4 regions of the Lutispora sp. genome follow, and region 4 is predicted to be linked to each of the others. Evidence: a T-box and tRNA genes for the amino acid it is inferred to sense, from the RefSeq annotation. Region 4 holds a T-box; the other regions hold tRNA genes.
What was found. A T-box is a leader RNA that pairs with one kind of tRNA and senses whether it is charged. The one in region 4 lies ahead of leuS (leucine--tRNA ligase), so its partner is inferred to be a tRNA-Leu.
Positions count from the first base shown of each region.

Region 1: it encodes a tRNA-Leu, which carries the amino acid that the T-box ahead of leuS (leucine--tRNA ligase) is inferred to sense. The anticodon was not compared.
Region 2: it encodes a tRNA-Leu, which carries the amino acid that the T-box ahead of leuS (leucine--tRNA ligase) is inferred to sense. The anticodon was not compared.
Region 3: it encodes a tRNA-Leu, which carries the amino acid that the T-box ahead of leuS (leucine--tRNA ligase) is inferred to sense. The anticodon was not compared.

Region 1 covers NZ_JAWLCK010000004.1:27,751-31,239, forward strand. Annotated here, with positions in the region: gene ACESM9_RS01490 (transglutaminase domain-containing protein) at 1-2,136, shown strand, start outside; tRNA gene ACESM9_RS01495 (tRNA-Leu) at 2,183-2,259, shown strand; gene ACESM9_RS01500 (SoxR reducing system RseC family protein) at 2,451-2,876, shown strand; gene ACESM9_RS01505 (proline--tRNA ligase) at 3,135-3,489, shown strand, end outside.
Region 2 covers NZ_JAWLCK010000036.1:947-4,435, forward strand. Annotated here, with positions in the region: gene ACESM9_RS07375 (putative RNA methyltransferase) at 1-690, opposite strand, end outside; gene ACESM9_RS07380 (nucleoid-associated protein) at 880-1,893, shown strand; tRNA gene ACESM9_RS07385 (tRNA-Leu) at 1,946-2,031, opposite strand; gene ACESM9_RS07390 (metal-dependent hydrolase) at 2,199-3,140, shown strand; gene ACESM9_RS07395 (RNA polymerase sigma factor) at 3,277-3,489, shown strand, end outside.
Region 3 covers NZ_JAWLCK010000036.1:13,472-16,960, reverse strand. Annotated here, with positions in the region: gene ACESM9_RS07455 (ATP-binding protein) at 1-383, opposite strand, end outside; gene ACESM9_RS07450 (DRTGG domain-containing protein) at 394-750, opposite strand; gene ACESM9_RS07445 (GNAT family N-acetyltransferase) at 877-1,413, opposite strand; RNA gene ssrS (6S RNA) at 1,580-1,772, opposite strand; tRNA gene ACESM9_RS07435 (tRNA-Leu) at 1,783-1,866, opposite strand; gene ACESM9_RS07430 (peptide ABC transporter substrate-binding protein) at 1,940-3,489, opposite strand, start outside.
Region 4 covers NZ_JAWLCK010000020.1:22,588-26,076, forward strand. Annotated here, with positions in the region: gene ACESM9_RS05150 (C40 family peptidase) at 203-1,024, shown strand; gene ACESM9_RS05155 (hypothetical protein) at 1,147-1,749, shown strand; T-box leader at 1,794-1,999, shown strand; gene leuS (leucine--tRNA ligase) at 2,051-3,489, shown strand, end outside.

The sequences.
Region 1 (3,489 bases), on a different contig from region 4:
GGTATTAAGCTGATACATCTGATGCTTTATGATGCTGTACTTATTATTATAGTTATCATATTATATTGTTTCCCTTTGGTGTTGGGATGGGGAATAATACTTTTTATAGCTGTATCCATATATATGAAATACCATCATAGCTTAATGTTCAATCGAATTCTTAGTGATATATTGCTGTTTCTTCAATGGCTTCCTGCATATATTGCAGGTTATGCAGCCTTTTTGAAGGAATATGCAGTACCTTTTTTGATAATCATAATGATTTTCGCAACAGGGTTGCTGGGAATTCTGGTATTTTCAAGGATAAATAAACTTATAATAACTGCCATAGGCATTATGCTTTTTTCATTCTTCTGGTTCACATATGTAGAAAAGTCTCATTTATATCTTATGATTTTTCTGTATTCATCATTGTTGCTTCATTCTTACAGTTTGTGGGAGAAAAAGAAGGAAGAATGGAAGAGCAAATCCATACCTGTTTCAATAAGTTTCTATAAAAGTTGGCTAAGCAGTGCCGCATTGCTTATAGGCTTATCCATAGTCTTCATGCTTATGCTTCCTTTGAATATCAAGCCTTTGAAAATTGATATATTAAATGATTTCATGGTGCGAAACTTTCCATTTATCACCCAATGGAAAAATGCATCAGAGGAGAACTACGGATATAGCTATAGTTTCAGTTTAGCTGGTAATGTATATAAAGATAAAAAGTTGGGTGGTCCAGTAAATTTTAATGGCAGCAGTATGCTTACTGTAAAGGGAAGTCTTCGGAATAACCTTTATTTAAGAGGAAGTGTGTATGATAAATATTCAGGTTTTAACTGGAGCAGATCTAGACGAAAATCTTTCATATTTGATGAAAAAAAGGTACTTGATATGCTTGCAAATATAGAATTTATGGATCTGAATATAGAGATAAAACCGGAAAGATTGATTTCATCCACTCTCTTTAGTGCTCTCTATCCAGTAAATGTGAAGTTGGATAATGAGAAAATTTTTATTAATGATGATTTAGAAATGTATACTTCAAAAATAATAGATAAAAATTCGAGCTATAATATTAATATAAAGCTTCCAATGATATCTGAAGATATGCTAAGAGAAGCTATGGCTGATGCTGACAAAGAAATAAGCAATACATACCTGAAGCTCCCTAATAATATACCAGATAGGCTTAGTAAACTTGTGGAACACATTACATATGGCAAAAACAATTCATATGATATGGTAAAAGCTATTGAAGCTTATCTGAGAAGCAACTATCAGTATACACTGGAACCTGAAAATGTGCCTGCGGGAAGGGATTTTGTAGATTATTTTCTCTTTGAAGGCAAGGAAGGATATTGCACTTATTTTGCCTCATCAATGGTTGTTATGTTAAGGCTTGCAGGAATACCAGCCAGGTATGTGGAAGGGTTTTTGGTAGAGCCCAAGGGTGATGTTGAGAATGGGAAATATGATATTATCGATAGAAATGCTCATGCTTGGGTAGAAGCCTACTTTGGTGAATATGGCTGGATAACCTTTGAGCCTACACCTGCCTATAAAGAAATAGAGCCTTGGAAGAAGGAAAATGAAGAGGAGCCCCAAGAGGCCTCAAATGATGAAGAAGATGAGCTGGTTTCATTTTCAGAAAACATCATCGATACCACAAGAAGAAAAGACCTTATGGAGGATGAAATATATACTGTCGTGGATATAACTAATGGAGATAGGAAAATAGGTATTAATACTAAGCATATTGTATATTTTATCATATTTGTAATTTTACTGAGAATATTATATGGATTGATAAAAATAAACATGCTGAAATTTATCAAAATCAAAGATTCAAATAAATATGCGAAATTCTATATAGATCACATTATATGGCTGGCACATAAAGCAGGCAGAAAAAAGAAAGACAGTGAAACATTGAGACAGTTTATGAGTAATATGAATGAGTACTTTTTAATAGAAGAAGATATAAGCGGTCATATTATATCAATCCTTGAGGGAATAATATATGGAGGAAAATCCATAACATCAGATGAAGTAATCAAATTGAACGAGTTTGAAAGAAGGTTAAAAAGAGAGATTAAGGCAAATCTGGGTGAAGTCAAGTATATCTGGAATTTTTACTTGGGAAAGCCATAAAAAATATTTGTACTTTATCAATTGCTGTGATATAATATTTTCGTTAGCGCGAGTGACGGAATTGGCATACGTATACGATTCAGGTTCGTAGTTTTGCGGGTTCAACTCCCGCCTCGCGCACCAATTAATTTAAATAACTTCTAATGCTTGCAAATACATACTTTATGTACGATTAACCTCATAATACGATGAGCCTGTAGAAAACTGGTAGTCGTAGCATGAGGTTTTTTTGACCAGTTTTAAAGACTATAATATCTACACATTTAATCGATATTTTATAGATATATCCTAGAGATGTGCATGGAGGAAAACATATGGAAGAAAGAGCAAGAGTAGTCTTCACTGATGGTGATACTGCCAAAGTCGTATTAAAAAGATCCAGCGCATGTGGTGAAAATTGTGCTAAGTGTAAAGGATGTACTTCTGAAATGACTTATGTGGAAGCAAAAAACCTTATTGGAGCCAAAGTAGGGCAGGAAGTGATTCTTGAGATGAAAAGCGGAATGTTTTTGGGTGCCGTTTTAATCACTTATGTGCTGCCACTAATTGCACTTACTATAGGAATTATGTTAGGTACAAATATTAGCATTCCTATTGGACTCAAAATTTCTAGTGATCTGTTAGGAGTGACACTGGGATTTGTTTTAATGGCTGCAACTTATTTATTTATAAATTTGATAGATAAGAAATATAAGAAGGCCGGCAAAATATCATTCAGAATAGCTAAAATTGCGAAGTAACATTTTTACTCTGCCCATTAATGCACATAGCGATGATATCGATGCTGTTTAGAAAGAAAACACATTGACATTCAGCACCTTATCTGTTACAATTTAAAAAATTTAATTTTATAGGCTATGAAAAGGAATAGTAGGCATTTTGGATTTTTCAGAGAGAAGATGGTTGGTGAGAATCTTTAATGAAAGTATAATTCGTCCTAAGTTGATTTATTTGACTTAGGGCTTTTAATATTTTAGTAGAGTATTGGAGGTAAAGACATGAAAATTCAAAAACTTGTTGGAGACAGATTTAAAGAAATGCCAGCGGATTGTGAAATCGATAGTCATGGGTTAATGATCAGAGGCGGTTATATGAAACATGTTGCTAATGGTATTTATTCATCATATACCCCTCTTCGTCGTATCACGAGAAAAATAGAACAGATTATTCGTGAGGAAATGGATGCAATAGATGGGCAAGAGGTGCAGTTCCCTGTTGTATTACCTGCATCCCTATGGGAAGAATCAGGAAGGTATACAAGTGTAGGAAATGAATTACTGCGCTTCAAGGATAGAAACAATAGTCCCTTTGTTCTTGGTATGACACATGAAGAAGCGTCAGTACATCTTGTGC
Region 2 (3,489 bases), on a different contig from region 4:
AACATTGACTTGATACAGAAGTTTGAATCCTTTTCCCACAGTACCTTTTTGACCTATCAATTCCGAATCCCCATAAATGGCCTTTTTAAGATCGAGAAGATGATTGGCTCCAGGAGCAGCAACTATTAGCTTTGCTTCTTTATTTAGAATGCGCAGGAACTCCTCCTCGTCTCTCGGCGCAAAAATGCATATAATGTAATCTATGCTGTTATTTAAAATAGGAATGTGGTATGTGCTGGCCACAGCAAAGAATATATCCTTATCTCTGCCTGAAGCATAATGAATAGCAGGTTTTGAAACATCAATTCCATATATATTTAAATTTTCTATACTATCAAGGTTAGTCAAATTGTTTTTCAGCCTGCTGATATAATAACCTTCGCCACAGCCTGCATCGAGTATGCTCACAGAACTGCCTTTATACATATCCGATATGTTATTAACGATAATATTGTTTAATTGGTCTGAGAATTTTTCATAATAACCTTTATTCAAAAACTCCCTGCGACTCTGGAGCATTTCCTTGCTGTCACCTGGGTCACCTGAGCCTATATGGCTTGGCAATAGCAGATTCACATACCCTTTACGAGCTATATCGAAGCTATGATTCTTATTGCAGAAATACTGCTTTTCACCCTTGGATAAAGGCTTTGAGCATACAGGACACTTAAACAAAGTTTTTGTTACCATTTGAATTCCTCCATATTGTTGCTATAGCTATTATAGCATTTTTTACTTTGTTTTTTGTTTAATAGGAGCTTCGGTCTCGCAGAAATTTGTTGACATAATTGGGTAGCAACTTAAAATATATAATGTGTGTAATTTTTAATTATTATAAGAACGAACTAAATATGATTATAGAGATAAGGGGTAAATTAAATGGATGAAAATAGCATAAGAGTGACAAATGCCATAATACATATTTTAGATACAAACATGGATATGCCAGTTTTATCGAATACTTTACTGGGACTAAGCGGAGAAATCAGAGATTTTATTAAAAGCCATATATATAAAACTATGACCAGTGACAATTGTAAAAATACCATGTTAGAGGGCGAAGATAATTATTGCCTCAACCAACTCAGAACATATTTGAGTGATAATGATTTTGTCTCTGTCACAAAAAATCTTTCAACCAAATTATTCGATTTTATGAAGCAAAATATTGATATTCCTGCTGCAGATGTTGTATTCGCTACATTTAATTGTGAAGGAGAATCATATTTTTCAATACTTAAGATGAATTATAAGAGTTCCTATATTCATTTTGTTGAGAATACAGATACAGGTATTAAAAACACTATAATAAAGAATCAAACAATCCTCCCGTCCGAATCCCAGAGTTTAGATGAGGTTATAATAATCAAACTGGATGACTTCTCTGTTAAGCTGATTGAGAAGAAATACCTGATAAATGATAAAAAGGAATATTATTTATCCCAGTATTTTCTTAAATGTGAGCCGGAGTTGTCTCCAAAGGCAAAGCTTGACATTGTGACCAAGACAGCAGAACAAATAAATAAAAAGCATTATAACAATGATGTGGAGAAAAAGATGAGGTTTAAGAAAGCTCTTTATGATAATTGTGAAGCAGATGGAACTGTGAATGTAGTCCGGGTCATTGATGAAGTTTTTGAAAATAATATAGATGCTAAAAACGAGTTCAAAGAAAGCATAATGAAGAAAGGAATAGATAAAAAGGAATTCCAGATCCAGAATAGAAACAGCTTTAGAAAGCTTGAACGACAAACCATAAAGACAGATACTGGCATTGAAATAAACATACCTCTCGAACAATACGAAGATAGAGAAAGATTGGAATTTATCACAAATCCCGATGGCACTATATCAATATTGATAAAAAATGTAAGCAAAATTGTAGGGAGATAAAATAGAAAAAGCTTCAACAAATCGTTGAAGCTTAATATTTTGCTAAATATAATGGTGCCGGAGGTCGGACTCGAACCGACATGCTTTGAGGGCGCATGATTTTGAGTCATGTGCGTCTGCCAATTCCGCCACTCCGGCGCTACGCTAATTATAATATCACAGATAGGTTTAAAAAGCAATAAAAAATTTATTGTTAGAAATTAGTCATAGATTTTGAAAATATTCAGTAAATAGGTACTAGCATATATGATATAATTGAATATTATAAAGTATAGTTACAGCTAATATAATGATGGAGGAGAACTATGGATCCAATTACACACGGCGTTGTGGGGCTGGCGATTGCAGCTTTTACGGGAGAAACAGTATCAATTGCCAGCCCTTATGCAATGGGAAGCTTATTAGGAGCTGTGATTCCTGATGCAGATATAATAATGCAAGTTAAGGGAGATTACAGCTATCTCAAAAACCACAGAGGGATGTCCCATTCCATTCCCTTTATTTTTTTGTACAGCGCAGCTATAACTGCTGTATTATCACTATTTTATCCAGGAGCAGCATTATTAAAACTATTTATATATGCTGTATCTGGATGTATGTCACATTTATTACTGGATATAACAAATTCCTATGGAGCACAAGTGTTATGGCCTTTTTACAAAAAAAAGATTACTTTGGATTTGCTTTTGGTTTATGATCCCTTATTAATCATTGTTGCTTTAGCCATTATTATTCCAAGCATCAATAGCAAAATTCATCCATTAGTATCTTTAATTATGTTTTTTGCTTATTTGTCAGCCCGCTATTGGATGAAGTTTTATGTAAAAAAGAGAGTGAAAGAAAATTTCAAGGATCTAGGGGAAATATTGTATATAAGAGTTTTGCCATCAATGATCGGACTGGTAAAATGGCATTTCGTTATAAAGATTAAAGATAAAATGGTAATTGGTGAGCTAAACCTGTTATCAAGAAAAATTAAGATTATTGAAATTATGAAGAATCTGGATAAGAGACTGTTCAGAGCTGTGAAAAACACACAGGTTGCCAAATTCTTTGGTGAGTTTACCCCGCTGTTTCATATAAAATGCAAGAAAACAGACAGCGGCTATGAATACAGTTTCATAGATTTGAGGTATTATATAGCAAAGGACTTCTTACATCATGCAACTGCTGTAATGGATGAAAATTTTAGATTGGTGGCTTCAGCGTTTCATCCTTATCATAAAACCAGGAATGTGGAAATATAGGTATATCTTTATACCTATATTTTTTTATGGTAAAGAAGTGTATAATAGAAATGTGTAAATAAGCACTATGAAACTTTATTATTTTTTATTCGTCTAAAACTGAGGGGTTACTGAGTTATTGGGGAGGGAGAAAAATATGGAAGTAACGGAGAAGCTTCTTGTAGCTAAGAGCAAAAAAGGAAATATAGATGCTTTTGAAGAATTGATAAGCGGATATGAAAAAAAAGCCTATAACATTGCCTATAGAATTATGGGTAATGAAGAAGATGCTAAGGATATGGCTCAAGAAGCCTTTATTAAGATATATAAGTCAATCCAGAACTTCAGGGAAGAATCATCGTTTTCTACA
Region 3 (3,489 bases), on a different contig from region 4:
CCAACGATGCTTTCAATATCAAAACTATCAGAGCATTTTTTCATGTTTGGTAATCCCATTCCGGCGCCAAAACCCATCTCTCTAATTCTATCTGGAGCAGTAGAATATCCTTCTTTCATAGCAAGTTGAACGTTTTCAATCCCCGGCCCTGTATCTTCAGCTGTGATAATTATTGATTCAGGGTCTATGGTTATACCAATAGTGCCACCTAGTGAATGTATTACTAAGTTCATTTCTGCTTCATATGCTCCGATTGCTACTCTTCTTATTATACTTGAATCCATACCTAACTGTCTCAGAATTTTTTTAATTTTACTAGAAGCTTCCCCTGCTCTTTCAAAATCATCTTTTTCAATTGGAAAATTATAAGATATGTTACCCATAGTATCTCTCCTACATCTTATCAGCTTCTATGCCTCTTAATCCACAATTATATAATATTCCGGAAGTCGTGAAAAGAGTATAATTAGTTGTAAGAATTGCGATGGAATTTTCCTTTGCCAGATCTATGACATCCTTATCCGGAACTTTGCCTCTTACAAAAAGTATAGCGGTAACATCTGCCATTTCCGCAGTCCTGATAACCTGAGAGTTTACCAACCCTGTCAAAAGTATTGTACCTGTTTTTACAAAGGCTAGAACATCGCTCATTAAATCTGATCCAAAGGCATATAATATTTCATTTTCTAATAAGTGCTCCCCCCACAATACTTGTGCATTTAAGGCATCTCTTATTTCCCTTATTTTCATAAACTTACCTCCTTTCAGCAAATATTGAAACAAATCTATAGCTTGGCATATGAAAAGCATATATAATGTTAAAAATGTAACAACTATTGTCAAATAATAACTCCTCTAAAATCATAGGGGAGTTATTTATTTGCTAGATTGAATCTCTCTTCTCATTATAATAAAATCTTCATAAGCATTGTTTAGATTAATATAGTTTTTTATTGTTCTAACATGTTTGAATCCTGCTTTTATCCAGAAATCAATACCATTTTTGTTCTTAGATATAACGCCTGCATAAAACCTTTTAACATCATAAGTTTTTTGCATATAGAGCATAAAAGCATTTATTGTCTTATTGCCTATACCCATGTTTCTATGCTCTTTTTTTATTATAAATGAAGTAATCCAGGCTTCTTCATTATGTTCATAATCTATTCGGCCTTTTAAGACTCCTATTAATTTATCACTGGTTTTTAAAAAAATACCAATAAAAAACTCATGACTGCTGATTAATACCTCTAAGTATTTTTCCTCCATATCTTCTAAGGATAAACACCTGCTCGTACCTGTAGCAAACATTGATTCATCATCATCATTATATAACTCTAAAACAAGATCCAACTCATTTTTCTTTATATCTCTAAAAACAAAATCTCCTATTTCTATATTTAATGTAAGCATAATACCACCTTATCTGTTTTGTATCCTACCAGTAATGGTGTGTTCCTATCTATAACTAATTATATTCTACACAAGGCATGAAAATCCTTTAATATAGAAATTCAAAATAAGCAAAATCCTATGAAGCAAAAAACAAAAAGAGACACCTTCCCGTGTCTCATTTTTTCGTAAATCCAAAATACCGCTGCTTCGATTTTGACACCTATCTCTCCGATAGGTGGGTGCTCGCAACAGTGCTTCTATCGCCTTAGATGCCAATCATAGGACTCACAATAAAGTACATATCCACACTGTATATAAAACTCCCGTTTTTATGCTGTAGGTTCAAAATAGAAGCTTGGCAAATATTCCAGACCATATTAAGCTTTATGGTGCGAGAGACGGGACTTGAACCCGTACGGTGTAACCACACGCCCCTCAAACGTGCGCGTCTGCCAGTTCCGCCACTCTCGCAAATCATTTATCAATTACTACATGGATTATTATATAATCTGCATGGATTTATGTCAATAACATTTTATTCTCTTTAGTTCAATGATTCGGTAATATACCAATTATTGATAGTTCTGAACAAGTTCTCACTATCCACTTTTATTTCTCCCCTGACCTTGTTCCTCATAACCAAAGCATACTCTTTGTAGAAAAGACTAATAATCGGGAGATCATCTTTAATTATCCTTTGAAGTTCCAAATAGTTCACATATTTATTTTCATTATTCAATGTATTTTGCGATTGCTCCAACAATAAATCTACTCGCGGGTTTGCATACCCCCCATAGTTTTTGCCGCCATTGATCTGAGAACTGTGAAAAAAATCATATAAATCTTCTTCTGGAGAAAAATTCATTCCCACCAAAGCCAAATCATATTGCTTTTTCTCGATTCTCATCATCAGTTCTTCAAAGGGCACTATTTCAACATCTATGACAAATCCAATATCTTCTAAATTTTTCTTGATATCTTCTACAGCCTTAGCTCTGTAATCATTTTCCGAGTTTGTTATCAGTGTAAATCTGAGCTGCTGAACCTTTCCATCACTTTCCCTTTCAAAAATCCTGGTTGTCTCATTTAAAACAAATCTTGCGCTGTTTATAGCATATTGGGCTTCGGCTTTATTATAAGAGTATTTATTTACATCTCCATCATATAGCCAAGAATCAACTCTTATAGGCGTGTCTGTGATCACCGCATTACCTAGTAAATGCTTTTCTATTATCGCAGTTCTATTTATCCCATGCATTAAGGCTTTTCTCACATATTTGTCTCCCAATACCGGATTGCTGAAATTTATAGATATAAATTCATAATCTCTTGACAAATATCCATAAGTATTGACATCCTTTGATTCCTTATATTTTTCCCAGTCGTAAGAAGAAGTATTAATCAGATCTATTTGTCCTGATTGAAAAGAAGAATCAAAGGAATCGGTGTCTTTAATAAAGTTGATTCTTATCTTTGATATATATGGTGCAGAAGGCTGTAAGCTATATTTATTTGGTTCTAATTCCATATATCTCAATTTATTATAAGCAACAACCTTATAAGGACCTGTCCCAACAGGTATCGAATTAGGATTAGTTTCAAACACATGCTTTGGAACTATGGGAAAGCTCAGAGCATCTATAACATTATAGGGATAATCTCCAAACCTTATTTCTATGGTATACTCATCCAATGGTTTATATGAAGCAATTTGATCAAGCTTTGATTTATATATGGACGTCTCTCCATCTTTTATGGTGTTCAAGGTATATATAACATCTTGAGAGGTCATCCTTGTCCCATCGCTCCACTGTATATTTTCTTTTAGCTTCACAGTTACTTTCTTTCCGCTTTCATCCAGGCTTAGGTCCTTGGCAAGAACATACACTGGCTTTAAAGTACTATCGTATTCTATAAGACCATTGAATATTAGTCTGGAAATGTCCCTATAGCTTTTACTATTTACAAGCAGTGGATTAAAGATTTGAGGTTCAATACACCCAATGTTGATGGTTCCTCCTTCTTCCGGTTTCTCATCTTCCACTATAACCTCAGCGCCTATCTGTATTTCTGGTTCGGAGCAAGATGTTGCAA
Region 4 (3,489 bases):
GAATTTTTCAAAATATATAGAATTTATACAATAAAGATTTTGATATCCTCATTGGTATTTATTATTAAGCCACTGAATTATCAAATTCGTTCTATGTCGCTGCATTTATTTTTTGTAAATGAAATTCGGCAGGGAAGGTTATAATGACTTTTTCTCCGGATTTTTTTATTTATAAATCAAAAAATAGTAAGAGGTGTTATGTATGAAAAATAAGTTAGCCTTAACAAAGAATAATGTTATACCTTTAAAATTGAATCCTTCCTTTAGCAGTGAAGTTGCAGATGAAAGTTTGTATGGCATGGTTCTTGAGTTAAAAGAGGATCTTGGAAATGGCTGGTATAAAGCAAGAACCCACTATGATTATGAAGGCTATGTACACGAAAGCAATATACTTATAGATAATGAAAGGGCATTAGAATGGCCTAAGATTGCCGATCACTATATATCTCACAATATAGCTGATGTAATGGCAGAGCCAAAATACGCAAGCTATCAGATTATTACTCTTACAAGAGGAGCATTTATACATCTAACGGGAAGAGAAGAAGACAGATGGTGTGAAATTGAATTGATTGACAGAACAAAGGGCTGGGTACAGAAAGAATTTTGCAAAAAGATGCCCAACTTTGACTTAGATAAGGAAGAGGAAGAAGTCAGGAAGAGCATCCTTGAGACTGGATTTTTATACTTGGATACTCAATACAGATGGGGTGGTAAAAGCCCTATGGGAATAGATTGCTCTGGTTTTGTATCAATGTCATACATGCTTAATGGAATAATCATATATAGAGATGCAAAATTAAAGGAAGAATATATGAAGCAGATTCCCCTGGAAGAAGTTAAACCTGCAGATGCTTTGTACTTTCCAGGACATGTAGCAATGTATATTGGAGATGGAAAGTATATTCACTCTACTGGTAGTTTCGGTAAAGTAGTAATTAACAGTCTGAATCCTGAAGATGAGGATTACAGAGAAGTTCTTCATAAAACTTTATATGCGGTTGGAACCGTATTCGGCAGGTAAATGTTAACATAATGTAAGCCCATAAGGGCTTCTTTTTTTGAGCATTTGTAACTATATACTAATTATAAGCCTTTATGCTATTATTTAGATGAGGACAAATTATTATTAATAAGGTGATGAATATGAAAGATGTTCATATTGATGATGAGTATATAAAAAAGAATAAAATACCAATTTTAATATATACACCTGAATGGATACAGCTTTTTTCAAACTTTAAATCAAGGAGCATGGAGAAAACAGTTAATAAGCTGGAAGAACTTCTATCCAAAGAAAAAAGACTGGAGCAGGAACATAAGGATCTGGAGAGAAGAAAAAAGGTGCTTATGAATAAGATACTCCATCTTTCTAATGAATTAAACGAGAGTAAAAATGACGCTTTTATTCAACCTTTGGATGAAGCCCAGAATGAAATTTTGCAGATTAACAGCAGATTATCGAAAATTTTAGAGGAGCTGGAAACTCTGCCAACAGCTATAAACCAGCAAAATGCTATATTGCTCAAGGAAACTGTGAAAAGAACCTATGAGCTTATCAATGAAAATAAGATGGAAGCAGAGAAAGCTCAGCAAGAAATCAGCAAGATGAGAGAAACCCTCATGTCACTGATTGAAAAAAAGGTGGATATGGAAGAAAGAGTAAAGAGGCTTTATTCATACCTCCACAGTATAGTGGGTGCAACTGAAATGGAGGAACTGGATGAAAATCTGCTAAAAGATAAATAATATTGACAAATATGAAATTTTGCGCTAAAATCACATACAATATTACAAAAGTGAAGAATGGGAGTAGTAGAGGAATTTGAAACTTAAAGAGAGCCAGGTTTGGTGGGAAATGGCAGTCTTCAATCTTCGAACTCGCCCAGGAGCTGCTACCTGAATAAAGTAGGGTAAGACGGCACCCGCCGTTATAGGGTTAAAGTGGATTATGCTAAATAATCAATTAGAGTGGTACCGCGGATTTCCCGTCTCTTTCCAAGAGACGGGTTTATTTATTCTTTCTAAATTTATCAAAATGGATGGAGTGATGGACATGTATAATGTGGAAGTGGATAGGAAATGGCAAAAAAAATGGGAGGAAACAGAATTATATAAGTTTAATCGTGATAGAGTAGATAAGAAGCTTTATTGTCTTGAAATGTTTTCCTACCCATCCGGCGCAAATCTACATGTAGGACATTGGTATAATTTTGGGCCAACAGATTCCTGGGCAAGATTTAAGAGGCTTCAGGGCTATGAAATATTTCAACCTATGGGCTTTGACGCTTTTGGTCTTCCTGCAGAGAACTATGCTATAAAGACCGGTATACATCCTCAGGATTCTACTATGAAAAATATTGAGACCATGGAGAAACAGCTTAAAGAAATGGGAGCCATGTTTGATTGGGATTATGAAGTCATAACCTGTACACCGGATTACTATAAATGGACTCAATGGATATTTCTACAGCTGTATCATGCAGGTTTAGCCTATAGGAAAGAGGCTCCTGTAAACTGGTGTCCCAGCTGTCAGACTGTATTAGCCAATGAGCAGGTAATTGACAGCCATTGTGAAAGATGCGATTCAGAAGTGACCAAGAAGAATCTTACCCAGTGGTTCTTCAAAATAACTGCCTATGCGGAAGAACTTCTGGAAAAGCTGGATGATCTGGATTGGCCTGAGAGAACCAAGAAAATACAAAAGAACTGGATAGGCAAGTCAGAAGGGGCAGAAATACAGTTTAAGATAGAGAATTCAGATATAGCATTCAAAGTATTTACCACAAGAGCTGATACACTGTGTGGTGTAACCTATGTGGTATTGGCTCCGGAAAATGAAATAGTGGATAAGATAACTACTGAAGAATATAGGAATTCTGTGGAAGAATACAGAGAATGGGCTAAGAAGCAGAGTGAAATAGACAGGTTATCAACAACAAGAGAGAAAACTGGTGTATTCACAGGAGCCTATGCTATACATCCCATAACAGGTGAAAGGGTGCCTGTCTGGATAGCTGATTATGTGCTGGCAACCTATGGTACAGGATGTGTAATGGCTGTTCCTGGCCATGATGAAAGAGATTATGAATTTGCAGTTAAATTTAATCTGCCTATAGTAAGAGTTATTGACTCAGCTGATGGAAGCGATGCCCCATTGCCCTATGTTGAATATGGAGTTTTGGTTAACAGTGGGAAATATGATGGCATGAAATCTGAAGATGCAAGGATAAAGATTGTGGAAGAACTGGCCAAGGAAGGCAAGGGCGAAATAAAGATAAATTATAGATTGAGGGACTGGCTGGTATCAAGGCAGAGATATTGGGGTTCACCTATTCCCATTGTATACTGCGAACACTGTGGTACTGTACCAGTGCCGGAGAAGGACCTGCCTGTGATGCTTCCATATAATGTTGAGTTCACTCCAGATGGAGAGTCACCCCTTAAAAAGTGTGAAGAGTTTATAAATACCACATGCCCAAAATGCGG